3 regions of the Streptosporangium sp. NPDC049078 genome follow, and region 2 is predicted to be linked to each of the others. Evidence: riboswitches for the same ligand, from Rfam matches in the RefSeq annotation. Region 2 holds a riboswitch; each other region holds the start of a gene.

Region 1 (9,765 bases), on a different contig from region 2:
CTGCCGTTCGTCGTGACCGCCATGACCCTCTATCTGTACATGCACTTCTACCAGTTCCTGTCGTCCTACGCCGAGGGCAGGCTGCCCACCGTGTTCTACGGTGCGGCGATGATGGGCTACTCGCTGGTGCTGGCCGTACTGCAACCGCTCCTCACGCGACGGGTCGAGCGGATGCGCTACACCCACGCGATGGCGGTCGGTTTCTGCTGCCTCGCCGTCGGCATGATCGCGTTCACCGGCGGGAACGCGATAACGGTCGCCGCCGGGATCCTCGTCATCGGCGTGGGCAACTCGGTGCTCTTCCTCAAGAACGTCCTTGAGATGCTCAGCCGTACGAAGCGGTCACCGGCGGTCGTCTTCGGTCACCAGCGGCTGGCCGAAGGAGTCGGCGCGTCCTTGAGTGGCCTCGTCGGCGGGAGCCTCTACCAGCTGTTCGAGAGCGCGGGGCATCTTCCCGGATTCTGGCCGGCCATCGCCGCCCAGTGCCTGCTCCTTCCGGTGATCCTGCTGCTCGCGTGCCGTCGGCTCGGGCACCCCGTGTCCGAGCCTTCATGACGAACCCGGCGGACGTGGGCCGGCACCTGACGGCCGATCGCGGGGTGGCCTCACTTCACGTCGGGGCTCTCCTGTTCACGCTCCCGCGGACCGTCGCCTGAGTACGACCGGCGCAGCCCGTCCAGCAGGAGGGTGATGACACCGTCGGCCTCGGCCCGCCAATGGGGGCGGTCGTGGGCCGCGCCGATGCCGTGCAGTGCCATCATGACGGCGCCGGCATTCACGTCGTCGCGGATGGCGCCGTCTTTCGCGGCGGTGGCCACGAGGTCGGTGACGGCCTGCTCCAGTGCCTTGCTGCCTTCGGCGAGTACGCCCGAACGGGTGGCCATGAGTGTGGCCAGTGTCCGGGCGAGGCCGTGGTGGGTGTCCAGGTAGCCGACCGTGTCGCGCAGGAAGGTGGCCAGTGCCTCCGGTGCGGGCAGTGTGGCCTGTAGTCGGCGGGCGCGGTCGCACAGCGTGGCGACTTCTCCGTGGTAGACCGCCTCGGCCAGTGCCTCCCGGGTGGGGAAGTGGCGGTACAGCGTGCCGGTGCCCACGCCGGCCAGTTGGGCGAAGTCGTCGAAGCGCAGGTCGAAGAAGTCGCCGGTGTCGAAGATCTCCCGGGCTTTGGCGATCAGGGCCTCGCGGTTGCGCCGGGCGTCGGCGCGTAGTGGTTTGTCGGCGGTCATGTGCTACCTCGCGTTGACAAGTGGAGACTGTCTCCATATCTTCAAAGAAGTGGAGATGACCTCCAATTCGATTGTATCCCATGAGGTGCGGCGTGAAGATCCTGATGTTCGGCCGAGGCGTGATCGCCACCATCTACGGCTGGGCCCTGGAGAGGGCCGGTCACGACGTCGAGTTCTACGTCCGGCCCGGACGCGCGGCGACGTACGGCGAAGCGATAGACCTCGACCTGCTCGACGCACGACGGCGGCCGTGGGGAGAACGCGTCGTCGAGAGGTGGCCGGTACGCCTGCGCGAGACGCTGGAGCCCGACCACGACTTCGACCTGATCGTGCTCAGCGTGTCGCACCACCGCCTCGCCGAGGCGGCGGCCTTCCTAGCCTCGCGCGTCGGCCGGGCCACGGTGCTGGTCTTCGGCAACATCTGGACCGAGCCGCCGGCCGCGATCGGCGACCTCCCCTGCGATCAGGTCGCCTGGGGCTTTCCCGGCTCCGGCGGCGGCTTCGGCGAAGACGGCGTGCTCCGTGGGACGCTGCTGCCGTCGGTCGTCTTCGGCACCCTCGGCCCGCCCCCGACCGACCGGGAGCGGGCCGTACGCCAGGCGTTTCGCGAGGCCGGACTCCGGCTCAAGGAGCGGCCTGACTTCCGCGGCTGGCTGTGGGTCCATTTCGCGTCGGGTGCCGGCCTGCACTCACAAGGCTTGCGGCTGGGCTCGTTGTCCAAGCTGGCCGGGGCAAGGAGCGACCTGCGCGAAGGGCTGCTGGCCGGCCGGGAGCTTCTGCCGCTCCTCCGGGCGCGCGGTGTCGACCTGCGACGTCATCGGGGCGGTGTGCTGGTGTTGCGTGCGCCCGCCTGGCTGACGGCCCCCGTGCTCGCCTGGCTGACCGCTCATGTCGCGCTCGCGCGCGTGAATTTCGCGGCGCACTCCGATCCCGACGCCGAGGAGCCGCGTGAGGTCTGCCGGGACACCCTGGCCGAAGCACGACGGTTGGGCATCTCGGTACCGCGACTGGAAGCGGCGGAACCGCACTTCGCCCGCGCGATGACGGACTGAGTGAACGGCCACCCATGACAGCGGAGTACGGGCAACCGGCCGCGCTTCACTTCGGCAGGCAACCGGGGCGACCAGGACACGGGCCGGCATCGGCACCACGCCTGCTCCGCAACGGCGAGAGCCCGGTCACAACCGTCCTCCGCCCGCGTAACGGCGCCGGACCGTGCCTTCCGGAGTGCGCCAAGAGACCCAAGTTATTTGACGAACGGACTTCGCCGCACCGGGAGCGGCTGGATGAACCCTTCAGGGCGGCGGAGCGTCCCTTAGGTGTGAAGAAATTGCTTTTGACCATTGCGGTGCTTGCGTCGTTGTGCGCCTGCGGCCAGTCCGGTGCCGGTCCGGCACTCACTGTGGCCGGAAGCGAGACGATCGTGTTGCCGCGGGCCGATCAGCCCAAAGCGCATCGGCCCACCCTGGAGCGGCTCAAGCGAGAGGCAGCGTCGTCGGGTCGGCCTTTGGAGGAGGTCGTCAAGCGGTACGCGACCCGGGTGGCTGCTACCTCGTCGCCCAAGCCGACGGACTTCGAGGGTTACGACCCCGCGGTGACCGACCCGGGCGTGACGATCGACGGCATTCCCTACGCCGAGTTGGTCGACCTTGGGACCATCGCCAGATCGGAGGGCATCTCCTACGAGGAGGCCATCGACCGCTTCGGTTCGCAGTCGTCCAACAGTCAGGTGATCGACAAACTTAATACGGAGTTTCCCGACGAGATCTCCGGCGTCAGGTACGTCGACGACCAGCGAGGGCTGCGCGTCGGCTTCAAGGGGCCCATTCCGACTCGCGCGATCGAGTTGGCCAGGACCCTCCCCGTGGAGGTCACCCTGATCGGCGGCAAGGGATTCTCGGCCGCGGAGCTTCGGGAGGCCCAGGACACGGTCGTGTCCTGGCTCCAATCCCGTCCTGAGGTGGCCACGATGACGACGCACCCAGATGACGAGACCGGCCACGTCAAGGTCACAGTTCAGCCGAAGATGATGCCGGACGATGCGGAGGAGTTCAAGCGTGGGCTTCAGCTCCCGCAAGTGGACAATCCGCACATCACCATCGAGGTCACGCTCTCCGCCGAATCGGTCGCCGTTCGCCCGTAGTGAGCCACCGACGCGCACACGACTGGGCCCGAACGGTGGCCGGGCCGTTAAGCTCTCCGGTGTGGATGGTTCGCCCGTCTCCTTCGGGGGTGGGCGTCGTAAGAGGGAACCCGGTGTGAATCCGGGACTGCCCCGCAGCGGTAAGCAGGAACGACCGCCGTCACAAGCACTGGGCGCGTGCCTGGGAAGCGACGGCCAGTAGGTCATGCCTCAGGCATGGTGCCCGCGAGTCCGAAGACCTGCCTCCGCCCGCGTGCCGCTCGGCGCGCGGTGGTCCGCGGCCTCGTGGGAGGGCCTGGGACGCGCTCGCCGGGGGCCTGCTCCGCGTTGCGTTTCTCTCTCCTGCCTGGCCGCATACTGGCGAGACGAGGGAAGTTGCCATGAGGACGACCGTTTTGGGCTACCCGCGCATCGGCGCGCATCGGGAGCTCAAATTCGCCACCGAGGATTTCTGGGCCGGCACGATCGGCGCCGACGAGCTGGAGGCGACCGCCGCGTCGCTGCGCGGCTCGGTCTGGACCGAGCTGCGTGACGCGGGCCTTGATGCGATCCCGTCGAACACGTTCTCGTTCTACGACCAGGTGCTCGACACCACGGTCATGATCGACGCCGTGCCGACGCGTTACCGCGACCTCACCGGGCTCGACCGGTACTTCGCGATGGCGCGAGGCACTGCCGAGCTTCCGCCCCTGGAGATGACCAAATGGTTTGACACCAACTACCACTACATCGTCCCCGAGATGGCGTTGGACACCCGGTTCCAGCTCGCCGGAGGCTCGGCCGCCAAGCCCGTGGCCGAGTATCTGGAGGCCAGGAATCTGGGGATCGAGACGCGGCCCGTGCTCGTCGGCCCGCTCACCTATCTCCTGCTGGCCAAGGCCGCGCCGAACTCACCTGAGGGATTCACCCCGCTCGACCTGCTGGACTCCCTGGTGGAGACCTACGCCGAGTTGCTGGAACGGCTGGCGGGCGCGGGCGCGCAATGGGTGCAGTTCGACGAGCCTGTCCTGGCCCGCGACCTCGGGGCCCGGGAGATCGACGCGCTCGGGCGGGCCTACCGGCGGCTTGGCGGCCTGCCCAGCCGTCCGAAGATCCTGCTCGCCACGTACTTCGGCGCCGTCGGTGCGCAGGCGCTGCGGACGATCGCTTCCACCGAGGTCGAGGCGATCGGGCTCGACTTCGTCGCCGGACCCGGCAACCTGGAGGCGGTGGCCTCGGTCGGCGGGCTGGCCCGCAAGACCTTGGTCGCCGGGGTGGTCGACGGCAGGAACGTGTGGCGCGCCGACCCGGCGCGGGTGAAGTCGACGTATGCGGTCCTGCTCGGGTTCGCCGACACGGTGGAGCTGAGCAGTTCCTGTTCACTGCTGCACGTCCCGATCGACCTCGACAGTGAGGCGGCGCTGGACCCGGCGGTCCGGGCGCGGCTGGCGTTCGCCCGGCAGAAGGTCGCCGAGCTGGTCGGTCTCGCCGCCGACCTGCGCTCCGAGAACCCGTCGGCCGTGAAACCCCCTGTCGTACCGGCCGATCCCGACGTCCGGGCCCGGCTGGAGGCTCTTGGTGACGCGCGGCGGGCCGATCGGGCGGTCCGGTTCGCGGCGCAGCGGGCCAAACTGGGACTGCCCGAGCTGGCCACGACGACGATCGGCTCGTTCCCGCAGACCGCGGAGATCCGCAAGGCCCGCGCGGACCGTAAGGCGGGACGGATCGACGAGAACGCCTACGTCGAGGCGATGCGCACCGAGATCGCCCGCGTGATCACGCTTCAGGAGGAGCTCGGCCTGGACGTGCTCGTCCACGGCGAGCCCGAGCGCAACGACATGGTCCAGTACTTCGCCGAGCGACTCGACGGCTACGCCGCCACCGACCACGGCTGGGTCCAGTCGTACGGTTCCCGCTGCGTGCGCCCGCCGATCCTGCACGGCGACGTCTCACGCCCCGAGCCGATGACGGTGGAGTGGGCCTCCTACGCCCAGTCGCTCACGTCCAGGCCGGTCAAGGGCATGCTCACCGGGCCGGTGACGATGCTGGCCTGGTCGTTCGTCCGCGACGACCAGCCCTTGGCGCAGACCGCCCGCCAGGTGGCCCTCGCGCTCCGGGACGAGATCACGGATCTGGAGGCCGCCGGGATCGGGATCATCCAGGTGGACGAGCCGGCGCTGCGCGAGCTCCTGCCGCTCCGAAAGGACGACCAGGAGGTCTATCTGGCCTGGGCGGTCGGGGCGTTCCGGCTGGCCACCTCCGGCGCCGCCGACTCCACCCAGATCCACACCCACATGTGCTACTCGGAGTTCGGCGAGATCATCAGCCCGATCGCCGACCTGGACGCCGACGTCACCAGCGTCGAGGCCGCCCGCTCCCACATGGAGCTGTTGCCCTACCTGACCGAGGTCGGCTACGCCAACGGCATCGGCCCCGGCGTCTACGACATCCACTCACCGCGCGTCCCGACCGCCGAGGAGATCGAGGACAACCTGCGCAACGCCCTCCAGGCCGTTTCGGCCGACCGTCTGTGGGTCAACCCCGACTGCGGGCTGAAGACCCGCGGCTACCCCGAGACGCGAGCAGCCCTGGCCAACATGGTCGCCGCCGCCCGAGCTGTCCGAGCGGATCTCTGATCAGTGCCGCTTCCCGGCCCGAAGCCCTGCTTCGGGCCGGCGTTCAGGAAGCTTCCTGGCCACACACCGCATGATCGCGTTCAAGTCATCGACAGCTCACCCCCGGGGAGTGAACTGGGCCAGGTCGTAGATGCCGAGGCTCTTCTCGATGTCGGCCACCTGGTTGACGACGCCTGCGAAGCCGGCCGTACCGAAACGGCGGTGTTCCTCGTCTTCGAAGATCTCGCCCAACTCGGCGAACTGCTTGGCGGAGACGACTTCGCGCAGGGCGGGGAAGACGACGGTGTCCTCGCGCGCCTCGTGCGGTTCGTACATGCGGACGAAGGCGGCCATGTCGGCGACCAGGGCGCGGCGGGCCTGGGCGGACGGCGTCGCGACGCCGGTGGTGCCGGTGGCGTTCAGGATGCGGCCGGTCACCGTGCGTCCGCGCCGATGTTGCTGGAGCAGCACCGTGACGGTGCCGGTGAGCTTGCCGGCCTTGACCAGCGGCGGGAAGACGTACTTCTCTTCCAGGCGCTCGTGGTACTCCTCGATGAAGGAGCGGATGAGACCCGCCGAGGCGTGCAGCGCCTGGGCCGGTACGGTTTGGCCGCCGTCGATGCGCCGGATCCCGTCCCGGTAGATGAGCAGGATGCGCTTGAGCACACCGTGCTCGCGCATCAGATCCTCAGGTGGGGTAACGGGTTCGATCTGCTCGGCCGGGGCGGAAGGCGTCGGCGAGGTGGCGTAGGAGACGTTGGTGGTATGCGTCCCGCAAGCCGTCAGCGCCGATCCGCAGACCACCACGACCGGCAGGCCGAGCAACTCGCGCCGGTGCACAGGCGGCCTGTCGGCGCACGTCTGGTCGTCCTGTCCCACCGGCCGCATCCCGAGCCCCCAATTCATCTGCCGCATGCCCGCGCATCACGGGCATGCCCGGGTTCAGGCGATCCGATACGACGAATCGGGTAATGCCTGATCAAGGCCCCGATCAGGGGACGATCTGCCAGGGGCGCATCATCTCGGTGTTCTCGTGGCCCCCATGACGCTCCCAGGAAACCGGGTGATGACGTGGGAGGCGACTATCTGGATGTGCAGGGGGCGGCGCCCGGCCGTCCTGTTGGACCATTCACCAAGGAAGGACGGACGGTCGGGCGCCGCGGTCATGAGGTCAGGCGCCCTTGGCCGCGTCGAAGCGGGCGATGACGTCGTTCCAGTTGATCAGTGACCACAGCTGCTCGACGTAGTCGGGGCGCACGTTGCGGTACTGCAGGTAGTAGGCGTGCTCCCAGGCGTCGAAGACCAGCAGCGGGGTGGTGTTCACACCGACGTTGCCGTGATGGTCGTACACCTGCCCCACCACCAGGCGTCGGCTCAGCGGTTCCCAGGCCAGGATGCCCCAGCCCGATTACCTGTGGGTGTGCCGTGTTCTCCACCTCGCACGGAAGGCCCCTCCGATCATCGCCGACCTAGTGCGACTTGCTGGCAATTGCAACTTATGTGCAGAATGTGGTGCTTTGATGCACAACGATCGTTTGATCTCGAACCTCCGGAGACTCACCACATGAGCCGCCCGCCCCGCATCACCCCGACCATCTGGCGGCGACGCGCCACCGAAGGCGGTACCCCGATCATGAGAAGACTGCTCGTCCTGGCAGTCGCTCTGACGCTGACCGCCTGCTCACCGGCTCCCGCCACTCAAGGGACCGGCCAGAAGGCCGAACAGGCGGCGGCGCCGCAGGCCGGTTTCCCGGTCACGGTGGAGAACTGCGGGCGCGAGCTCACGTTCGACAAGCCGCCCGCCAAGGTGGTGACCGGCTACCACCCCTCTCTGGAGACTCTGTTCGCGCTCGGTCTGGGCGATCAGGTCGCCGGGCGCACGAACTTTTCCGAGAGCCCGTTCCTGCCGGGGCAGCAGGAGCAGTACGCCAAGATCCCGGAGATCTCCGGCACGATCATGCTGCCGCAGAAAGAGGTCATGCTCTCCCAGGGCGCGGACTTCGTCCTGGACAACGCGATGGCCGGCTTCGACGCCGCCGGCGGTTACGCCACCGTGGAGGAGCTGGACGCGGCCGGCTCCCCGGTGTACATCCTGGGCGGCTGGTGCAGCCCCGAGGAGGTGCTCGAGTTCACCATCGACGACACCTACACCGACCTGCGCAATCTCGGCGCCATCTTCGGTGTCCCCGACCGCGCCGACGCGCTGATCGCCGAACTTCAGGGCAGGCTCGCCGATGTCACGAAGCGCGTCGCCGGCCGTAGCCCGGTCAAGGTGCTGGCCACCGACGGCGGCAAGGGCCCGGTCAACGCCTACGGCGGCTCGGGCATCACCCACCAGATGATCACCGCCGCCGGCGGGACGAACGTGCTGGCCGACGTCAAGGGCGACTACACCGAGGTCAGCGCCGAGAAGGTCAGCGCCGCCCAGCCCGAGGCCGTCCTGATCAGCGACTACTCCACCCTGCGCGGCGAGGACATGCCAAGCTCACCGGCCAAGGCCGCCGAGGCCTTCGCCATCGCCAAGAACAGCCCCGCGGCCAAGGAGCAGCGCTACCTCGCACTCCCCGTGGCGGCCCAGCACCCCGGCTACCGCAACATCCTGGCCATCGCCGACATCGCCCGCTTCCTGCACCCCGACGCCTTCACCCGGTGACCGGCGCGACCCGGCAGAGCCCGGCACAGACCGGGCTCGTGCCGAAGAGGCGCCGCGTGAGCGGGTTTCTCCTGCTCATCGCCGTGCTCGCCGTCGCCGTCGTCGCCTCGACCTGGCTGGCGGTGAGCATCGGCGCGGTGCACGTCGCGCTGCCCCAAGCCTGGGGCATCGTCGCCGACCGTCTCCTGCCCGGCGTCCTGACCGATGGGGGAGCGCGCACCTGGACCCCGGTGCAGGAGCAGATCGTGTGGGAGTTCCGGCTGCCACGCGCGCTGCTGGCACTCCTGGTCGGGGCCGGGCTCTCTGTGGTCGGCGCGGTGCTGCAGGCCCTGGTACGCAACCCGCTGGCCGACCCGTTCCTGCTCGGCATCTCCTCCGGCGCCTCGTTCGGCGCGGTGCTCGTGCTGATTCTGGGCGCCTCGGCGCTGGGCGGGCTGTCACTGTCGGCTGCGGCCTTCGCCGGATCCCTGCTCTCGCTCGCCCTGGTGTACACGCTGGCGCAGCGGTCCGGCCGCCTGTCCCCGTCCCGGCTCGTGCTGGCCGGGGTGGCGCTGGCCTACCTGTTCCAGGCCGCCTACAGCTTCGTCCTGCAGCTGGCCCAGAGCGGCCGGGCCGCACAGCAGGTGCTGTTCTGGCTGATGGGGAGCCTCGGCGGCGCCCGCTGGCACATGCTGCCGTTGCCGGCCGTCGTCCTCGCCGCCGGGGTGACGTACCTGCTGCTGCAGCACCGTCCGCTGAACGCGCTCGCCGCCGGAGAGGAGACGGCCGTCTCGCTCGGCGTGAACGTGCACCGCTTCCGCCTGATTCTGTTCGTGCTGACCTCACTGCTGGTCGGCGTGCTGGTGGCCACCAGCGGCGCGATCGCGTTCGTCGGCCTGATCGTGCCGCACGCCGCCCGGCTGCTGGTGGGCGCCGACCACCGCCGCGTGTTGCCCGTCAGTGCCCTGCTCGGAGCGGTGTTCCTGCAGTTCGTGGACATCGCCGCGCGCACCGTCAACGCGCCGCAGGAACTGGCGCTCAGTATCGTCACCGCCCTGTTCGGCGTGCCGTTCTTCCTGTGGCTGCTGCGCCGCCGCTCCGTGGACCGGGCGGTGAGCGTCACGTGAAACTCGATCTGCGCGGCGTGTCCGTCACACTGGACGGCCACCCGAT
Region 2 (9,765 bases):
CGCGATGATCCAGAACATCGTCGACCGGGGCAAGAAGATGGCGATCAAGCAGTTCCTGGAGACCGGACAGAAGGGCCTGCGGATCCAGCATCTGCTGGCGGCCTGCGTGGACGAGTTCTCCGAGAACGAGGACCTGCCCAACACCACCAACCCCGACGACTGGGCCCGCATCTCCGGCAAGAAGGGCGAGCGGATCGTCTACATCCGCACCCTCGTGACGGGCAAGCAGGGCACGGAGGCCGGACGCTCCATCGACACGGTGGCCAACACCGGTCAGTACCTGTAACCACGTGTGACCGGCGGCGCGGTTCCCCTCGCGGGGCCGCGCCGTCGGCGTCGCCATGTCTGCCGCGACACACTCGACAGCCTGTGGCTTTTGTCGTGTTTAAACCTTTTTGTCCTCGGGGGGTCGGCTCTCCTTTCACAGCCGCCCCAGAAATGGCCGGAAATAGACAGCCGTCACGGGGAACCCGAATGATCGAGACGCCGTCCAAGTGGCGTGCGTGAACATTCCGGTCCGGCCGCCCGGTGAACGGCACGGGGTCTCGCGAGGCGCTTCGGGGAAGTGGCCGCCTCGCCGAACTCGATCTCCTGCGCTTCCTCGCCGCCATCGCGGTGCTCGCCTTCCACTACTTCATCGCCTTCGCCTCGGTGTGGGGCGACCGCCCTGCCGAACTGTTCCCGGCGATCTCCACCGTCTCCGGGCTCGGCATCCTCGGCGTCGAGCTGTTCTTCATGATCAGCGGGTTCGTGATCCTGATGAGCATCTGGGGGCGGAGCCTGGGGGCGTTCGCCCTTTCCCGGCTGGTGCGGCTCTACCCCGCCTACTGGGTCAGCGTGGCCGTCACCGCCGCGGTGTACGGGTTGACCGCCGCCACGGCCCTGGACCCCAAGCTCAGCCTCGGCGAGTACGGGATCAACCTCACGATGCTCCAGCGGGCCCTCGGCGTCTACGACGCCAACGGCGTCTACTGGTCGCTCTGGGTGGAACTCCGCTTCTACGTACTGATCTCGATCCTGGTGATCTTCGGGGTGACGCTCAACCGCTGCCTGGTCTTCATGGGCGTCTGGCTGCTGGCGGCCGGGTTCTTCGCCGGGAGCGACGAGGCGTGGGTCGAGCTCGTGGTCATGCCCAAGTACGCGGCGTACTTCGTCGGCGGCATGGCGTTCTTCCTGATGACGAGGTTCGGTCCCAGGCTCGTCCTGTGGTGCCTGGCCGGGATCAGCGGCGGCCTGGCCGTGAGCGCGGCGATCGACCGGGTGGCCGGGCGCGTCGAGAAGGTCGGCTACGCCGCGATGCCCGTGCCCGAGTGGGCCGTGGTCGCCACCGTGGTCGGTTTCTACGTGCTCATGGCCATGGTGGCGCTGGGATGGCTGGGATGGCTGCGCTGGCGCGGCCTGGTCGTCCTGGGCGCGCTCACCTACCCGCTCTACCTGTTCCACACCCCGGCCGCGGTCCTGATCGTCCCCGCGCTGCGGGACGTGCTGCCGCCCCCGCTGACCGCCCTGGTCACGGTGCTGGCCGCGACGGCGTTCTCCTATCTGGTGTACCGGGTGGCCGAGCGTCCGCTTCAGGAGTTCGTCAAATCCGTGCGGCGGAGAAGGGCCGCATCCCCGTCTCCGTCACAGCTCCCCGCGCTCTCCTCGATCCCCCTCGCAACGGGCGAAAAGGCTTCGGTGCCATAACTGTCCGACCACCGGGCATAGTGAAGGGTCTAGGGTCGGGAATAGATACCACGGAGAGAAACAGTCCCTGACGAACAGAGGGTGCGCATGACGGTACGGCGGGTGATGGGCATCGAGACCGAATACGGCATCTCCGTGCCCGGACAGCCGGGGGCCAACGCGATGGTGACCTCCTCTCAGGTCGTGAACGCCTATCTGGCGGCCTCGGCCGCCAGGGCACGGCGCGCGCGATGGGACTTCGAGGAGGAGAACCCGTTGCGGGACGCACGGGGGTTCGACCTCGCGCGGGAGGTGGCGGACCAGAGCCAGCTGACCGACGAGGACCTCGGCCTGGCGAACGTGATTCTCACCAACGGGGCCCGGTTGTACGTGGACCACGCCCATCCCGAATACTCCACACCCGAGTGCACCAATCCTCGGGCGGCGGTGATCTGGGACAAGGCGGGCGAACGGGTGATGCACGACGCGGCGGTTCGCGCCTCGGCGATGCCGGCCAACGCCCCGATCCAGCTCTACAAGAACAACACCGACAACAAGGGCGCCTCCTACGGCTGCCATGAGAACTACCTCATGCGCCGGGCCACCTCGTTCGCCGACATCGTCAGGCACCTGACGCCGTTCTTCGTCTCCCGGCAGGTCGTCACCGGCGCGGGCAAGGTCGGCATCGGTCAGGACTCACGGGGCGAGGGCTTCCAGATCAGCCAGCGGGCCGACTTCTTCGAGGTCGAGGTGGGGCTGGAGACGACGCTCAAGCGGCCGATCATCAACACCCGGGACGAACCCCACGCCGACCCGGAGAAATACCGTCGCCTGCACGTCATCATCGGTGACGCCAACATGTCGGAGATCTCGACCTACCTGAAGCTGGGGTCCACCGCGCTCGTCCTGGCGATGATCGAGGACGGCTACTTCACCCGAGACCTCGCCGTGGACAACCCCGTCCAGGCCCTGCGCGCGGTCTCACACGACCCCACGCTCAAGTACGAGATCTCCATGCGCGACGGCCGCAAGCTGACGGCGGTGCAGCTCCAGATGGAATACCTGGAGCTCGCGCGCAAGTATGCCGAGGAGCGCAGCGCCAACGGCCTGGACGAGCCCACCAAGGACATCCTGGAGCGCTGGGAGTCGGTCCTCACCCGCCTGGCGGAGGATCCGATGCAGCTGTCCGGCGAGCTCGACTGGGTGGCCAAGCTGGAGCTTCTGGAGGGATACCGGACCCGTGACGGCCTTCCCTGGTCGCATCCGCGTCTGCAGCTCGTCGATCTCCAGTACTCCGACATCCGTCCCGACCGAGGACTCTACAACCGGCTGGTCGCCCGGGGCCGCATGCAGCGCCTGGTCACCGAGGAGGAGGTGCAGAGGGCCATCGAGGTGCCGCCCAACGACACCCGGGCCTACTTCCGAGGCCGCTGCCTGAGCCAGTACAGCGAGTCGGTGGCCGCGGCCTCCTGGGACTCGGTCATCTTCGACATCCCCGGCCGTGAGTCGCTGCAGCGCGTCCCCACCCTTGAGCCGCTGCGCGGCACCAAGGCCCACGTGGGAGAGCTGTTCGACCGCTGCCGTACCGCCGCTGAGCTGGTGACGGCGCTCACCGGCGAGCAGTGACGTCCTGAGCGGGGCCTGAGAAGGGCCTGAGAGGGGGAGGCGGCCCGGCCGGGCCACCTCCCCCTCTTCGCGCCTACCGGATCCCGTCAAACCGGACACCTGGATTGACGGGGGACGGAGAATCGGGATACGTTCCGGGTGCTTTGTGGCGGTGCGAGGGAAATCCGGTGAAATTCCGGTGCGGTCGCGCCACTGTAATCCGGCCCGCGAGGGCCGGGAGCCAGGTCACACTCGGCCGCCACCGACCTACGAAAAGGGACGCGTCAATCCCGGAGGAGGTGGCCGTGAGCCAGATCTCGGCACCGCACACCCAGCCCATCCCATGGCACTCGCTCACCCGCTGGCTGCTCGCCGTACCGGCGCTGCTGCTTCTCGCCTATCTGGTCACCTTCGACCAGGGGGCGATCTCCCAGGCGGGAAACTACCTGCACGAACTCATGCACGACGGGCGTCACCTGCTCGGCGTACCGTGCCACTGAGCCGCAGGTGATCTCCAAACTCATCGTCCGGGGCCTCGTCGCCGGACTGCTCGCAGGGCTGCTCGCGGCCGTCTTCGCCTACACCGTCGGCGAACCACGCATCGACCAGGCCATCGCGCTCGAGGAGGCGGCCGCGGCCGCCTCCTCGGCCGAACCACACGACGACACCGGGACCGCCGCCCACTCCCACGGTGAGGAGGAGGCCCTCGTCAGCAGGGACGGGCAGCGTTTCGGGCTCTTCCTCGCCCTCGGCCTGTACGGCCTGGCGATCGGGGGCCTGTTCTCCCTCGTCTACGCGGCCGTACGCGGCCGGGCGGGACCTCGCTCGGAACCGGTGCTCGCGGTCACGCTCGCCGCCGCCGCGTTCACCTCCGTCGTCCTCATCCCTTTCATGAAATATCCCGCCAACCCACCGGCGGTCGGTGACCCGGAGACGATCGACCAGCGCACCGTGCTCTATCTGGTCGCCGTGGCCATCGGGATCCTCGCCGTCGCCGCCGGCACCGCCGCCCACCGCTACGCCTCGCGGAGTGAACCGTGGGTGCGCTGGCTGTCGGCGGGCGCCGCCTTCCTGGTCCCCGTCGTCGCGGCCTGGATCCTCCTGCCGGAGATCTCGGAGGTGCCCCAGGGCTTCCCCGCCGATCTCCTGTGGGACTTCCGGATCGCCTCGATAGGAACCCAGGCGGTCTTCTGGGCCGGTGTCGGCGCGCTCTTCGCCTTCGCCGCCCGCAGGCGCGGCCCGGTGTGACGACCCCCTCGGGGGTCACCCGCCTGCTCCTGGTCTGCCACGCCTCCACCTCGGCGACGGCGCGGGCCGCGTTCCCCGTCGACGAACCACTCGACGAACGCGGCCTGCGCCGGGCCGAGAGGATGGCGCGGCACCTCGGCTGGGCAGACCCCGGTTCAGCGGCCTGCCCGGCCGAGCTGCGCTGCGTCCAGACGGCGGCGGCGCTCGGCCTGCGGGCGGAGCACGACCCGCTGCTCGCCGACTGCGACCACGGCCGCTGGAGTGGCATGACGCTCGGCGAGGTCGAGGCCGCGGAGCCCGAGGCGCTCGCCTCCTGGCTCGGCGATCCGGGCGCGGCGCCGCACGGCGGGGAGTCGATCACCGCGCTCCTCGCCAGGGTTTCCGGCTGGCTCGCCGTCCGTACTCCCGGCAGGGCCGTCGCGATCACCCATCCGGCGGTCATCCGTGCCGCGGTCGTCCACGTCCTTGGCGCCCCCGCCCGCTCCTTCTGGCGCGTCGACGTCGCGCCGCTGGCCCGGGTGGCACTCACCGGGCGCGGCGGGCGCTGGCGGCTCAGCCACCTCCCCTGACGGCGCGACCACCCGACCACGTGAATGCGAAGGAGATCCCAAGGTGCGCAACCCCCGCTATCCCTTCACCGCGATCGTGGGGCTGGAGGACCTGAAACTCGCGCTGATCCTCAACGCGGTCTCCCCCCGCGTCGGGGGAGTACTGGTCAGAGGGGAGAAGGGCACCGCCAAGTCCACGATCGTGCGGGCGCTGGCCGCTCTCCTGCCGCCTGTCGAGGTGGTGACCGGTTGCCGGTTCTCCTGCGACCCCGCCGCCCCCGACCCCGGCTGCCCCGACGGGCCACACGGGTCACACGGGTCACACGGGGCCCCCGAGGGGCCGGCGGCCCGGTCCATCAGACCCGCCCGCCTGGTCGAGCTGCCCGTCGGCGCCTCCGAGGACCGCCTCGTCGGCTCCCTCGACATCGAGCGGGCCCTCACCGAGGGCGTGAAATCCTTCGAACCCGGTCTCCTCGCGGGCGCCCACCGGGGTGTCCTGTACGTCGACGAGGTCAACCTTCTCCACGACCACCTGGTGGACCTGCTGCTCGACGCCGCGGCCCTCGGCACCTGCTACGTCGAGCGCGAGGGGGTGTCGGTACGGCACGCCGCCCGGTTCCTGCTGGTCGGGACGATGAACCCCGAGGAGGGGGAGCTGCGCCCGCAACTGCTCGACCGCTTCGGGCTGACCGTTGAGGTAAGGGCCTCGCGGGAGGCGTCCCAGCGGGCGGAGGTGGTCCGGCGCCGTCTGGCCTTCGAGGCCGACCCCGCCGCGTTCGCCGCCGCCTGGTCGGACGAGGATCGGGCGCTGGCCACGCGCATCGCCGAGGCCCGAGCCGGGGTCGCCCAGGTCGTCCTGCCGGAGGCGGCGTTGCTCAAGATCGCCACCGTCTGCGCGGGCTTCGAGGTGGACGGGCTCCGGGCCGACCTGGTCACCGCCGGCGCGGCGATCGCGCACGCCGCCTGGCAGGGCCGCACCTCCGTCACCGCCGACGACGTCCGGGAGGCGGCCAGGCTCGCGCTCCCGCACCGCCGTCGCCGTGACCCCTTCGACGCGCCAGGCCTGGACGAGTCCAGGCTCCAGGATCTCCTGGACAGGATCCCCGACGACCCCGGACCCGATCCTGACGGCCCCCAGGGGCCGGACGACCCCGGCGGCCCCGATCCCGGCAGAGACGAGGGAGGCCCGGAACCCGTATCCGGCGGCTCCGAGGCCGGGGACGCCACCTCGGACGACCCGGGCGGCTCCGGAGGGCACGACGGCGGGGACGCCTCCCCGCACGGGGCCGCCGACGCCCGGGACACCCCCGGCGCCGAGGCGGGGGAGGCTCAGGCCGCGAAACCCCGGGAACCGTCGGAGGCGACCGGGGGAGCACCGGCCCGCGAGCAGATCGTCGACGCCGAGCCCGGGAGCGGGAACAGGCTGTTCACCGTCCCGGGCGTCGGCGCCGGAGCTCCCGGGCGCCGGTCACGCGCCAGGACACCCCTGGGCCGTACCACGGGCGCCAGGGTCCCCGAGGGCCACACCGGCTCCCTCCACCTGCGGGCCACCATCGGCGCCGCCGCCCCGTACCAGGTCGCGCGGGGCAGGAACGGGCCAGGACTGCTGCTGCGCCGCGGCGATCTCAGGGAGGCGGTCCGCGAGGGCCGCGAGGGCAACCTGGTGCTGTTCGTCGTGGACGCGAGCGGTTCGATGGCCGCCAGGCAGCGCATGCGCGCGGTCAAGACAGCGGTGCTCGGCCTGCTCCTCGACGCCTACCAGCGCCGCGACAAGGTCGGGCTCGTCACCTTCCGCGGCGCCCGTGCCGACCTGGTCCTGCCGCCCACCTCCTCCGTCGAGGCCGGCGCGGCCCGGCTGCGCGAGCTTCCCACCGGAGGCCGGACCCCGCTGGCCGCCGGTCTGCTGCGGGCCGCCGAGGTGCTCAGGGTCGAACGCCTGCGCGACCCGTCCAGACGCCCGCTGGTGGTCCTGGTCACCGACGGGCGGACCACCTCGGGAACCGCCGAGGAGTCCCAGCGCGCGGCGGGACTGCTGGCCGGGGTGGCGGGCGTGGTGGTCGACTGCGAGGGCGGGCCCGTGCGCCTCGGCCTCGCCGCCTCCCTGGCGGCGAGGATGGGCGCGGAGACCGTACGCCTCGACGAACTCACCGACCTGGCCGGGATGGTCCGGGAGAGGCGCGGCGCCGCGTGACCGCGAAGGTCCGAGGCCGGTGAGTACGGCGAGAAGGCCGTACCAGATGACGGTGCCGGATGACAGTGACACGACAGTGAGGGGAGGGCGACGATGCCGCAGGGCAGACCCGTCAGCGTGCCCGAGGACGGCCTGACCACCAGACAGCGCCGCACCCGGCCGCTGCTGATCGTCCACACGGGACCGGGCAAGGGCAAGTCCACCGCGGCCTTCGGTCTGGCCCTGCGCGCCTGGAACCAGGGCTGGCCGATCGGGGTCTTCCAGTTCGTCAAGTCCGCCAAGTGGCGCATCGGAGAGGAGCGGGCGCTGCGGGTGCTCGGCGACTCCGGTGAGGGCGGGCCGGTCTCCTGGCACAAGATGGGCGAGGGCTGGTCCTGGATCCAGCGTCCCGGCAGCGAGGAGGACCACGCCGCCGACGCCCGCGAGGGCTGGGAGCAGATCAGACGCGACCTCGCCGCCGAGACGTTCCGCCTGTACGTGCTGGATGAGTTCACGTACCCGATGAAGTGGGGCTGGATCGACGTCGAGGAGGTGGTCGAGACCCTGCGCGGACGGCCGGGAAGCCAGCACGTCGTCGTCACCGGCCGCGACGCCGACCCCCGGCTGCTCGCCGCCGCCGACCTCGTCACGGAGATGGGTAAGATCAAACACCCCATGGACGCGGGGCAGAAGGGGCAGAAGGGCATCGAATGGTAGCCCGGATCGTGATCGCGGCCCCCGCCTCAGGAGCGGGTAAGACGACCGTGGCGACCGGCCTGATGGCGGCCCTCGCCCGCCGGGGCATGGCGGTGTCCCCGCACAAGGTGGGGCCCGACTACATCGACCCCGGCTACCACGCCATGGCCACCGGCCGCCCCGGACGCAACCTCGACCCGTTCCTGGTGGGGGAGGACCTCGTCGCCCCCCTCTTCCTGCACGGCGCGGCGGGGGCGGACATCGCGGTCGTCGAGGGCGTGATGGGCCTGTACGACGGCGCGGGCTCCACCGAGTTCGCCTCCACCGCGCACGTCGCCAGGCTGCTCGGGGCCCCGGTGGTCCTGGTCGTGGACGCCGCCAGGCAGAGCCGCTCCGTCGCGGCGCTGGTGCACGGGTTCGCCTCCTACGACACCCGGATCAGGCTCGGCGGAGTGATCCTCAACCGGGTCGGCTCCGAGCGGCACGAGGCCGTCTGCCGCGAGGCGCTCGCCGAGAGCGGCGTCCCGGTGCTCGGGGCGATCCGTCGCAGCGACGCCGTCACCGCCCCCTCCAGGCACCTGGGCCTGGTTCCCGTCGCCGAGCGCCGCCCCCAGGCCGCCGGTGCCCTGGACGCCGTCGCGGACCTGGTCGCCGCCTCCTGCGACCTGGAGGAACTCCTGCGACTCGCCCGCGGCGCGCCGCCGCTGCCCGCCGTCCCGTGGACTCCCGGACCGCCCGCCGCTCCCGTCACGAGGATCGCGGTCGCCGGAGGGCGGGCCTTCACCTTCGGCTACACCGAGCAGGCCGAGCTGCTGGCGGCGGCGGGAGCCGAGATCGTCCCCTTCGACCCGCTCGTCGACGAGGCCCTCCCCGAGGGGACTCGCGGGATCGTGATCGGAGGCGGCTTCCCTGAGGTCCACGCGGCCGAGCTGTCGGCCAACGAGCCGCTGCGCGACCAGGTCGCCGCGTTCGAGGGGCCGATCTCGGCCGAGTGCGCGGGCCTGCTGTATCTCTCCAGGAGTCTGGACGGCAGGCCGATGTGCGGGCTCCTCGACGTCGAGGCCAGGATGACCGGCACTCTCACCCTCGGCTACCGCGACGCGGTGGCCGTCCGTGACTCGCCGCTCACCAGGGACGGCGAGCGCTACCGGGGCCACGAGTTCCACCGCACCGCGGTCGAGCCCGTCCCCGACCGGCCGCTGTTCCGCTGGCGCGGTGGCGCCGACGGGTTCGCCGACGACCGGATCACCGCCTCCTACCTGCACCTGCACTGGGCCGGCAGTCCCCATCTGGCCTCCAGGTTCGTCGAGGCCTGCCGCCGGGTCCCGGCCGTCTGACAACCCCCCCGCGGTTCGAGCCGGTTCGTGAGCCGGAAATCCCGGCATCCGGCCTTCCCGTTACCTCCACCGGCCTTTATCCGCGGCCTTGTGTCCATTTATTCGAGAAGCGCGCTCCGCCGGACGGCCCGATTTCACGAAACCCGGGATCGCCCGGCGGAAGAGGAGACGAAGGACGCTTTTCCCCGTTTCGAACATCCGGTGAAACGCCGCGAGATCCTAGGCGAAGGCGTCCGGTGGCAGCCTGGCCGCGGGCAGCCGTGGCGGGGCCAGCGCCACCCCCTCCGTGTGGAGGATCGCCGACAGCATGCGGCCCGCCTGTCCCATGCTGATGCGGGCAGCCGGGTCGCGCCGGAGCAGCCCTTCCAGGACGGGCCACAGCACTCCGGCCGGCGTCGCCGGATCCTCGTACCCGCCGCCCACGGGAGGGCGCTGCGCCGGCGTGCGGGAGGTGGGGCGCGGAGGGCGACCCTCCACCGCGAAGTACAGGCTCGCA
Region 3 (9,765 bases), on a different contig from region 2:
AACGACGGCGACCGGGTGGGCAGGGCGATCGACTCCCTCGTCTCCGCGGGCGCGATCGTCTCCGGCGGGCTCGCCGAGCGTTCCATCCTCTCCCCCGGCGTGGTGCTGCACTCCCACTCCCAGGTCGAGGACTCGGTCCTGATGGGCAACGTGAAGGTGGGCCGCGGCGCCATCGTCCGCAAGGCCATCATCGACAAGAACGTGATCATCCCGGACGGCGCCAGGATCGGCTTCGACCTGGAGTACGACCGCAGCCGCTTCGCGGTGACCAACGGCGGCATCGTCGTCATCGGCAAGAACGAGATCGTCGAGCGCTGACCTCTTCACCGGACACCGGCACGACCCGCGTCACCGGACGTCGGCGGCCTCGTCGAGGCCGCCGACGACGTGCGGACGCACGTCGTGGCCTTCGTCCGCGAGCCGGCCGCCGTAACGGGGGCCGGCTGCGCCGCAGGCTCCGGCGGAGCTCCCCGAAACAGAACAAACCGGACGCCCCGGCCCGCCCGTCGTCTCAGACCGGATCCGGCTGGTCTCCGCCCCGCTGGGCGAAGCCGTCCCGCTCGCCGGCGTCCCCGCCCAGGCCGCGTGACATGAGCCCCGCGCCCATCAGACCGGTGAGCGTCCCGGGAACGGTCGCGGACGGGGGTGGGGTCTCGACCCGGAAGCGGGGCAGCGCCTCGGGATACCTGTCGCGGACGAAGGCCACCATGTGCTCGCGCATGTCGCACTTGAGATCCCAGGCGCTGGCGGAGTCGGCGGCGCTCATCAGCGCGCGCAGCTCAAGCAGCCCGTTGGGAAGGGTGTCGGTGACCTGCAGGGTCCAGTCCTTCTGGTCCCAGAGCGGGTGTTCGCGCAGGGCCCGGTAGAGCTCGGCGCGCAGCTCGTCCACCGGCACCGACCAGTCGACCCGGATCATCACGTGACCGATCACCCGGCTGCTGTGCCGGGTCCAGTTCTCGAACGGGTTCGCCGTGAAGTAGGAGACCGGCAGGACGAGCCGTCGCTCGTCCCACAGCCGCAACACCACGTAGGTCAGGCTGAGCTCCTCGATCCGCCCCCACTCCCCCTTCACCACCACGACGTCGTCCAGGCGGAGCGCGTCACTGAAGGCCAGCTGGAGCCCGGCGAGCATGTTTCCCAGGGTCGACTGGGCTGCGATGCCGACGACGACCCCGGCGATACCGGCCGAGGCGAGAAGTCCGGCTCCCAGCGCCCGCACCTGCGGGAAGGTGAAGAGCATCGCGCCCAGAGCGAGCACGATGATCACCGCGGAGGCGACCCTGCGGACCAGGGTGATCTGGGTGCGGATGCGGCGGGCCCTGCGGTTGGCCTCGCCCTCGACGGCGATCAGACGTTCCAGCACCACGTCGGTGACCGCGTAGGCGGCCTGAATGACCAGCCAGGTGGCACACCCGATCATCGCCAGGCTGAGAGCGCGGTCGATCACCTGGCTGAGCGCGCCCTCCACCATCTCAGGTTCGTAGATGGTGTGGGCCGTCGCCACGGCGGCCGTGGCGAATCCCGGCCAGGCGCAGCGGTGCACGAGCGGACCGGCGAGAACCCACTTCTCGCCGATCAGCCGCGAGCGCAACACCCGTCGCACCACCTCCACCGCCACGACGGCGGCGACGATGGAAACGATCATGATGATCCAGCTGGACACGTGAGGCGTCCCCCTCGACGTCTTTCTGCCTCGTCGTTCTCTTTTCCGGACCAACAGCTAATCAGAAGGATTCGTCGAACGTGACATTCCCTTCGACGGCTACCTGGTAGGCGGAAACCCGGCGTTCGAAGAAGTTGGCCAGCTCCTGCACGTCCTGCAACTCCATGAACGCGAACGGGTTGGCCGTGCCGTACCTGACGGGCATCCTGAGCCTGACCAGGCGCTGGTCGGCCACGTACTCCAGATAGCGGCGCATCTGGTCCACGCTCATCCCGAGCAGGCCGTCACCGCACAGGTCGGCCGCGAAGGCCAGCTCCGCCGCGACCGCCTCCTCGATCATCCGGGTGACCTGTTCGACGAGCTTGTCGTCGAACAGGTCGGGCTCCTCGGCCCGTACGGTCTCCACGACGCCGAAGGCGAACTCCATGTGCATGGACTCGTCGCGGAAGACCCAGTTCGTCCCGGTGGCCAGGCCGCCGAGCAGGCCCCGGGAGCGGAACCAGTAGACGTAGGCGAAGGCCCCGTAGAAGAACAGCCCCTCGATGCACGCCGCGAAGCAGATCAGGTTGAGCAGGAACGCCCGCCGGTCCTCCCTCGTCTCCAGCCGGGTCAGCCCGCCGAGCGAGTCGATCCAGCGGAAGCAGAACTCCGCCTTGTCGCGGATCGAGGGGATGTGCTCGACCGCGGCGAACGCCTTGACCCGCTCGTCGGGATCGGGCAGGTAGGTGTCCAGCAGGGTGAGGTAGAACTGGACGTGCACCGCCTCCTCGAACAGCTGCCTGCTGAGATACAGGCGCGCCTCGGGGGCGTTGAGGTGCTGGTAGAGGTTGAGGACGAGGTTGTTGGCCACGATCGAGTCGCCGGTGGCGAAGAAGGCCACGAGACGGTTGATCAGGTGACGCTCCTCGGGCGTCATCCTCGCCAGGTCCGCCAGGTCGGAGGTGAGGTCCACCTCCTCGACCGTCCAGGTGTTGCGGATCGCGGCCCGGTAGCGCTCGTAGAACTCCGGGTAGCGCATCGGCCGCAGGGTGAGATCCATGCCGGGGTCGAGCAACATCGGAAGAATCGCCTTTCTGAAGGCTGCTGAGGACTGCTGAGGGTTGTCGACGGACCGGACGGCTACTGGCAGGCGTCGCAGTACTCGGGGTTCTCCAGGGAGCAGGCGACGGCCTCGGACACGACTTCGGACACGACTTCGGACACCGCCCCGGGCTCGGCCGCGGCCCGTTCCGCCGGGGCCGCCACGGTGGCCTGCGCGATCCGGGTGGCCGGGCGCGAGCGCAGGTAGTAGGTGGTCTTCAGGCCCGACTTCCACGCGTAGGCGTACATCGAGGAGAGCTTGCCGATGGTCGGCGTGGCCATGAAGAGGTTCAGCGACTGCGACTGGTCGATGTACGGGGTGCGCGCGGCGGCCAGGTCGATCAGCGCCTTCTGCGGCAGCTCCCAGGCGATCCGGTAGAGCAGCCGCAGGTCGGCGGGGATCTCGGGGATGTCCTGGACCGAGCCGTCGGCGCGCTTGATCGCGTCGCGGATCGGCGCCGTCCACAGGCCGCGGGCCTGGAGGTCGCGGACGAGATAGCGGTTGACCTGCAGGAACTCCCCCGAGAGGGTCTCGCGCTTGAAGACGTTGGAGACCTGCGGCTCGATGCACTCGTAGCAACCGGCGATGGAGGCGATCGTGGCCGTCGGCGCGATCGCGATCATCAGCGAGTTGCGCAGGCCGGTCTCCGCGATCCGCCCCCTGAGCTCCGTCCACGCGGCCGACGTCGCGGCCCCGTAGTGGTCGGGGTGCAGCACCCCGGCGGCGGCCCTGGTCTCCTCGTACGAGGGATGGCGGCCACGCTCGACGGCCAGGTCCGAGGAGGTCCGGTAGGCGGCGAGCGCGATCTCCTCGGAGATCCGGGTGGACAGCTCCAGCGCGCGCGGCGAGTCGAACGGCAGCCGCAGCGCGAACAGCACGTCGGCCAGGCCCATCAGGCCGAGCCCGATCGGACGCCACCGCCGGTTGGCCGCCTCCGCCTCGGGAGTCGGGTAGAAACCCAGGTCGATGGTCCGGTCGAGGAACCGCACCGCGGTACGGACCGTCGCGCGCAGCCGCGCCCAGTCGATCCCGCCCTCGAGGTCCCCTGACAGGTGGGCGGCGAGGTTGATCGAGCCGAGGTTGCAGACGGCGGTCTCGGCGTCGCCGGTGACCTCCAGGATCTCGGTGCAGAGGTTCGACAGGTGGATGACGTTCTCGGGCCTCGCCGTCTGGTTGGAGGTACGGTTCGCCGCGTCCTTGAAGGTCATCCAGCCGTTGCCGGTCTGGGCGAGCGTGCGCATCATCCGCCCGTACAGGGTGCGGGCGGGGATCCGCCGGGTGAAGCGGCCCTCGGCCTCGGCCACCCGGTAGGCGTCGTCGAACGCGGCGCCGTACAGGTCGGTGAGGTGCGGGACCTCCTTGGGGTCGAACAGCGACCAGAGGCCGTCGGCCTCGACCCGGCGCATGAACTCGTCGGGGATCCAGTTGGCCAGGTTCAGGTTGTGCGTGCGGCGGGCCTCCTCGCCGGTGTTGTCGCGCAGTTCCAGGAACTCCTCGACGTCGGCGTGCCAGGGCTCCAGGTAGACGCAGGCCGCGCCCTTGCGGCGGCCTCCCTGGTTCACCGCGGCGACGCTGGAGTCGAGCGTGCGCAGCCAGGGCACGATGCCGTTGGAGTGTCCGTTGGTGCCCCGGATCAGCGAGCCCCGCGAGCGGACCCTGGTCCAGGCGATCCCGATGCCCCCCGCGTACTTCGACAGCCGCGCGACCTGCCCGTAGCGCTCGTAGATGGACTCCAGCTCGTCGCGGGGCGAGTCGAGCAGGAAGCACGAGGAGAGCTGGGGCCTGCGCGAGCCCGAGTTGAACAGCGTGGGCGAACTGGGCAGGTAGGACAGGGTGGCCATGAGCGCGTACAGCTCGGCGGCCTCCTCGACGGTCTCGGCCAGGCCGCAGGCCACCCGCAGGAAGAAGTGCTGCGGGCGCTCCAGGACCTTGCGGGTCCTCGGGTGGCGCAGCAGGTAGCGGTCGTAGACGGTGCGCAGCCCGAAGTACTCGAACCTGGCGTCCGCCTCCGGATCGACCAGCGCGTCCAGGACCGCGGCGTGGGCGGACACGAACCTCGCGAGCCCGTCGGCGACCAGCCCCGCCTCGTGGGTCGCGGCGACGGACTCGGAGAAGGCGCGGACGCCGTGCTCGGCGGCCTCGTCGGCGATCAGCTCGGCCAGCATCGCGGCGGCGACCCTGGAGTTCTCGGGATCGGTGATCACCCGGGCGGCGGCCTCGTCGATGGCCAGCCTGCGGGCGTCCGTGGCGCTCCCGACGCTCCCGGCGCCGTCGTCGCCCGTCGCGGCCACCGCGGCGCTCCGCGCGTTCCCGGTGTTCCCGGTGTTTCCCGTGCCGCCATGGCCCGACGCGGTCACCACCGCGCCTTCGACGCCGCTGTCGCCCGTCGCGGTCGCCGCCGTGCTCCCCGTCGCGGTCTCCGCCAATGCCTGTGTCACCTGGTGCCCCTCGCTCGATCGGACTCGCCCCAGGCTCCGCCGGATGGCACGCGTCCGCGAGCGATCCCGGGCACGCCGGATCGCCTCGTTCCGCGGGCCCTCCCACGAGGCCCTGGACATTCACGTCACCGGCAGGTCTTCGGACTCACGGGCGCGACGCGCATGCCTACCGGCCGTCGCTTCCCAGGTATGGATCACCCAGTGCTCAATGACGGCTTTCGTTCCCGTTCACCGCTGCGGGGCAGTCCCGGAATCTCACCGGGTTCCCTCTTGCCTCGCCCCCTGCGGGGCGAACCAGCAACGAGCAGGATCCTACATCTAGGGGCGCCTGACGCAACTACCCCAACAGGTTGTGTCGGAGGACTTCAGTAGCCCGAGCTCGTGAAGCACACCGCGGGTGCGGGCCGTCTCGGTGGCGAGCCACTGGCGAAAGTCGTCGCCGCTGAGATAGACCCGGCTCCAGCCGTGGGCCGCACACAGGGAGCGCCAGCGTGGCGCGGCGTCGAGCCTGTCGCACAGGGCGATCGCGGCGTCCCTGTCCTCCGGGCTCATGTCCTTGGGCCCCAGCAGGCCGCACCAGTCGCTGTACTCCAGCCGGACGTCGACCTCTCTGAGCGTCGGCGCGTCGATCCCGTCGATCCTGTCGCCGGAGGAGACCGCCAGGGGCCGCATACGGCCCGCGGCGATCTCGGAGCGCAGAGCACGCGCCGATCCCAGCAGGGCCGCCACCTGGCCCGCCTGGAGCGCCTCCACGGCGTCCTCGGGGGTAAGGTATCCGGCATACTCCAGCAGCCGGGTGTCCACCCCGAGGCACTTGCCGATCATGCCGTAGAGCACGTGCTCGGAGCCCCCTTCCGACCGGCCGCCGACCGCGAGCCCCGCCGGGTTCCGGCGCAACCCCGCGGCGAAGTCCTCGAAGGTCAGCAGGCGGGAGTCGGCGGGGACGACCAGGACCGCCCAGTCGCCGACCAGGCGGGCGATGGGGGTGGCGGCGTTCACCACGGCGACGGTGTTGGCGATCTCCGCGGCCGCCACCATCGGCATCGCGGTGACGAGCAGCCTGCCCTCTCGCGCGAAGGGGCCGCCGAAGGCACCGAAGGCGCCGAACGCGTCGCGAGGGGCGGAGCCCAGGGCGCCGCCCCGCTCGACGGCCATCGCGGTGCGCGCCAGTCCCGCCTGGACCGCGACGGTCGCCAGCCTGCCCGCGATCCTGTCCCAGCCGTGGCCGTCGGCGGTCGGTTCGAGGAGGAGCAGGCGCTTCACCACCGAGCCGGCGTCGTTCGCGCCGCACCCCGCGGCGAGCAGCACCCCCGCCGCCAGCGCGAAAAACCCCCTACGGCGCATAAGCGCCCCTTCCCCCAAGAACCCCCCATACCACAGGTTAGTACTCCATCACTATCTGTGACGAGACGGGGGGAGGGAAAGGGCGCGGGGCTCACTCCACCGTGACGCTCTTGGCCAGGTTCCTGGGCTTGTCGACGTCGCGGCCCAGGGCCACCGCCGCGTGGTAGGCGAAGAGCTGCAGCGGGATCGAGAGCAGGATCGGGTCCAGCTCGGTCTCGTTCTTGGGCACCACGACGCAGTCGTCGGCGAGCTTGGGGTCGGCGTCGCGGTGGCCCACCATGAGCACCCGGCCGCCCCGGGCGCGGATCTCACCCAGCGTGGTGAGGTTCTTGTCCAGCAGCTCGTCGTCGGGAACGATCGCCACCGTCGGCATGTCCGGGCCGATCAGCGCCAGCGGCCCGTGCTTCAGCTCGCTCGCCGGATAGGCCTCGGCGTGCACGTACGAGATCTCCTTGAGCTTCTGCGCGCCCTCGCGGGCCACCGGATAACCCCTCACCCGGCCCACGAACATCATGCTCGGCGACTCGGCGTACTTGCCCGCCAGTTCCTTGATCTGCGACTCCAGCGCCAGGATCTCCTTGATCTGGTCCGGCAGCCTGCGCAGGCCGTCGCAGATCCTGCGGCCGTCGGCGGGAGACAGGTCGCGCACCCGGCCCAGGTGCAGCGCGAGCAGCGCGAAGGCCACGGCGGTCGAGGTGAACGCCTTGGTGCTCGCCACCGAGACCTCGGGGCCCGCGTGCAGGTAGACACCGCCGTCGCACTCGCGGGCGATCGCGCTGCCCACCGTGTTGACGATGCCCAGCACCCGGCCGCCCTTGCGCTTGAGCTCCTGCACGGCGGCGAGGGTGTCGTAGGTCTCGCCCGACTGGCTGATCGCCACGTAGAGGGTGTCGGCCTCCACCACCGGGCTGCGGTAGCGGAACTCGCTCGCCGGCTCCGCGTCGGCGGGGATGCGCGCCAGCTCCTCGATGAGCTGCGCGCCGATCTGGCCAGAGTAGTACGCGGAACCGCAGCCGATGATCTTCACTCGGCGGAACGAGCGGCTCTCCCGCGCGTCCATGTTGAGACCGCCCAGGTGGGCGATGTGGAAGCGGTCGTCCAGCCGCCCGCGCAGCGTCCTGGCCACCGTGTCGGGCTGCTCGGAGATCTCCTTGAGCAGGTAGTGCTCGTAGCCGCCGGTGTCGTAGTGCCCGGCCTCCCAGTCGACGGTCAGCGTCTCCTTGGCCGTCTCCCGCGCGTCGCTGGCGAAGGTGTTGAACCCGTCGGCCCGCAGCACGGCGATCTCGCCGTCCTCCAGGTGCACCACCTGGCGCGTGTAGCGAACCAGCGCGGCCACGTCGGAGGCGGCGAACATCTCCTTCTCGCCGATGCCCAGCACGATGGGGCTGCCGTTGCGCGCCACGACCACCTCGCCGGGACGCTCGGAGTCGATCACCGCGATCCCGTACGTGCCGACGACCCGCTTGAGCGCGGTCCGCACGGCCTCCTCCAGCGAGTCGGCCTCCTTGACCGTGCGGGCGATCAGGTGCGACAGCACCTCGGTGTCGGTCTCCGACAGGAAGATCGCGCCGTCGGCCTCCAGCTTGGCGCGCAGCTCGTCGGCGTTCTCGATGATGCCGTTGTGCACGACGGCGATGCGCTCGTCGGTGGACAGGTGCGGGTGGGCGTTGACGTCGCTGGGCGCGCCGTGGGTGGCCCAGCGGGTGTGACCGATGCCCAGGCCGCCCTTGAACCGCGAGGGCACGACCGCCGCCAGGTCGGCCACCCGGCCCTTGACCTTGCGCATCCTGAGGCCCTTGTTGGAGATCACCACACCGGCCGAGTCGTAGCCCCGGTACTCAAGACGCTGCAGGCCCTCCAGCAGGATGGGCGCCGCGTCCTTGGGCCCTACATAGGCCACGATTCCGCACATGTAACCGCTCCTTATCCATGAACATCGCTAAACGATCGAGGTGCCGTCGCCTGCTACCCATAGACGATCCGGCGAAGCTGTCGCAGGGAGAGCTCGGGTGCCGCGACACGGCGTACCGCCAGCTCGGCGGCGACCCTGGGGAAGATCTCGTCGTTGACCAGCCCCCTGGCCCTGAGCTCCGTGTGGCGCCGCCGGACGAACTCGTCGACGGGCTCGGAGAAGTAGGCCAGCACGTCCGCGACGACCCGCGCCGCCTCACCGGGACCGAGCGCGCTCGTCCGGATCAGGTGGGTGATCAGATCCTCATGCGGATTCCGTGCCGTGGACACAGATCAGGACCATACGCATCCGGGGGGGAACACACCAAGTTTCCTGCCCGATTTCGGGCAGAGAATCTCTTCGACATCACAACCCCACCGCAATGCGCGACAGTCGGTAATCTCTGATAACTCTAAGTAGTTGCCAGAGGGGGAGGAACCGCCATGCGCCGCCTGCCAGGGATCACCGTCGTCACCGCTCTCGCCGTCCTCGCCTCGGTCGCCCCCGCGCAGGCGGCACGTCCCGAGGACCGGCCGGCGCACCCCCGGACGTCCCCGGCCCTCTCCGCGACCACCACACCGCCCGGCACGACGACGACGGGAACAAGGACGCGGTCCGGCAGGCAGGCCGCATTCACCAGGGCCGCACGGACGTACGGGGTGCCGGAGAGCGTGCTGCTCGCGGTCTCCTACCTGGAATCCCGCTGGGAGGGCCACGACGGGCGGCCCAGCGTCTCCGCGGGATACGGCCCGATGCACCTGGTCGACGGCCGGGCCGCACCCGGACGGCCCCACGGCACCGGGGAGGACCCGCGTGGCGACGAGACCCGGCCTCGCCTGATCGCCGTTCCTTCCATCGCGAAGGACCGGCCGCGAGACACCCTGCGGCGGGCCGCCGAACTGACCGGCCTGCCCCCCGACCGGCTGCGCGAGGACGCCTCCGCCAACATCATGGGCGGCGCCGCGCTGCTCGCCGACTACCGGCGCCGTGCCGGCGGGAGCCCTCGCGACGACCCGGCCGGCTGGTACGAGGCCGTCGCCCGATACCCCGGCACCCGGGAGAGGGGCGCGGCGGACGAGGATGCCGCGTTCTCCTTCGCCGACGAGGTCTACGCGACGATCAGGGCCGGTGCCGCCCGGGTGACCGACGACGGCGAGCGGGTTGTCCTCCCCGCCACACCCGACCTGCCCGCGCCCCTCTCGCCCCCTGCGCCTTCTGCACCTTCTGCGCCTCCCGCGCCCTCCACGCCGCCTTCCGTGTCTCCCGCGTCGTCTCCCGCGTTCCTCGC

The links. Region 2 has a riboswitch for cobalamin ahead of AB0B90_RS13700 (CbtB-domain containing protein). Riboswitches for the same ligand answer to the same signal wherever they lie in the genome.
Region 1: it holds a riboswitch for cobalamin, as region 2 does, so the genes downstream of both, metE (5-methyltetrahydropteroyltriglutamate--homocysteine S-methyltransferase) here and AB0B90_RS13700 (CbtB-domain containing protein) in region 2, are expected to answer to the same signal.
Region 3: it holds a riboswitch for cobalamin, as region 2 does, so the genes downstream of both, AB0B90_RS10470 (ribonucleoside-diphosphate reductase subunit alpha) here and AB0B90_RS13700 (CbtB-domain containing protein) in region 2, are expected to answer to the same signal.

What each region holds. Positions count from the first base shown of each region.
Region 1 is NZ_JBEZEL010000010.1:212,337-222,101, reverse strand. Features, by position in the region: gene AB0B90_RS19045 (MFS transporter) at 1-555, shown strand, start outside; gene AB0B90_RS19040 (TetR/AcrR family transcriptional regulator) at 606-1,223, opposite strand; gene AB0B90_RS19035 (2-dehydropantoate 2-reductase N-terminal domain-containing protein) at 1,316-2,275, shown strand; gene AB0B90_RS19030 (hypothetical protein) at 2,545-3,366, shown strand; cobalamin riboswitch at 3,437-3,628, shown strand; gene metE (5-methyltetrahydropteroyltriglutamate--homocysteine S-methyltransferase) at 3,747-5,981, shown strand; gene AB0B90_RS19020 (hemerythrin domain-containing protein) at 6,078-6,875, opposite strand; gene AB0B90_RS19015 (Fe-Mn family superoxide dismutase) at 7,132-7,356, opposite strand; gene AB0B90_RS19010 (ABC transporter substrate-binding protein) at 7,525-8,613, shown strand; gene AB0B90_RS19005 (iron ABC transporter permease) at 8,670-9,719, shown strand; gene AB0B90_RS19000 (ABC transporter ATP-binding protein) at 9,716-9,765, shown strand, end outside.
Region 2 is NZ_JBEZEL010000007.1:160,843-170,607, reverse strand. Features, by position in the region: gene arc (proteasome ATPase) at 1-286, shown strand, start outside; gene AB0B90_RS13710 (acyltransferase) at 529-1,686, shown strand; gene dop (depupylase/deamidase Dop) at 1,774-3,291, shown strand; cobalamin riboswitch at 3,411-3,541, shown strand; gene AB0B90_RS13700 (CbtB-domain containing protein) at 3,576-3,770, shown strand; gene AB0B90_RS13695 (CbtA family protein) at 3,778-4,518, shown strand; gene AB0B90_RS13690 (histidine phosphatase family protein) at 4,515-5,087, shown strand; gene AB0B90_RS13685 (VWA domain-containing protein) at 5,131-7,257, shown strand; gene cobO (cob(I)yrinic acid a,c-diamide adenosyltransferase) at 7,351-7,953, shown strand; gene AB0B90_RS13675 (cobyrinate a,c-diamide synthase) at 7,947-9,269, shown strand; gene AB0B90_RS13670 (serine/threonine-protein kinase) at 9,489-9,765, opposite strand, start outside.
Region 3 is NZ_JBEZEL010000005.1:294,333-304,097, reverse strand. Features, by position in the region: gene glgC (glucose-1-phosphate adenylyltransferase) at 1-318, shown strand, start outside; gene AB0B90_RS10480 (mechanosensitive ion channel domain-containing protein) at 512-1,663, opposite strand; gene AB0B90_RS10475 (ribonucleotide-diphosphate reductase subunit beta) at 1,725-2,720, opposite strand; gene AB0B90_RS10470 (ribonucleoside-diphosphate reductase subunit alpha) at 2,783-5,182, opposite strand; cobalamin riboswitch at 5,295-5,496, opposite strand; gene AB0B90_RS10465 (tripartite tricarboxylate transporter substrate-binding protein) at 5,501-6,526, opposite strand; gene glmS (glutamine--fructose-6-phosphate transaminase (isomerizing)) at 6,618-8,438, opposite strand; gene AB0B90_RS10455 (hypothetical protein) at 8,492-8,767, opposite strand; gene AB0B90_RS10450 (peptidoglycan recognition family protein) at 8,921-9,765, shown strand, end outside.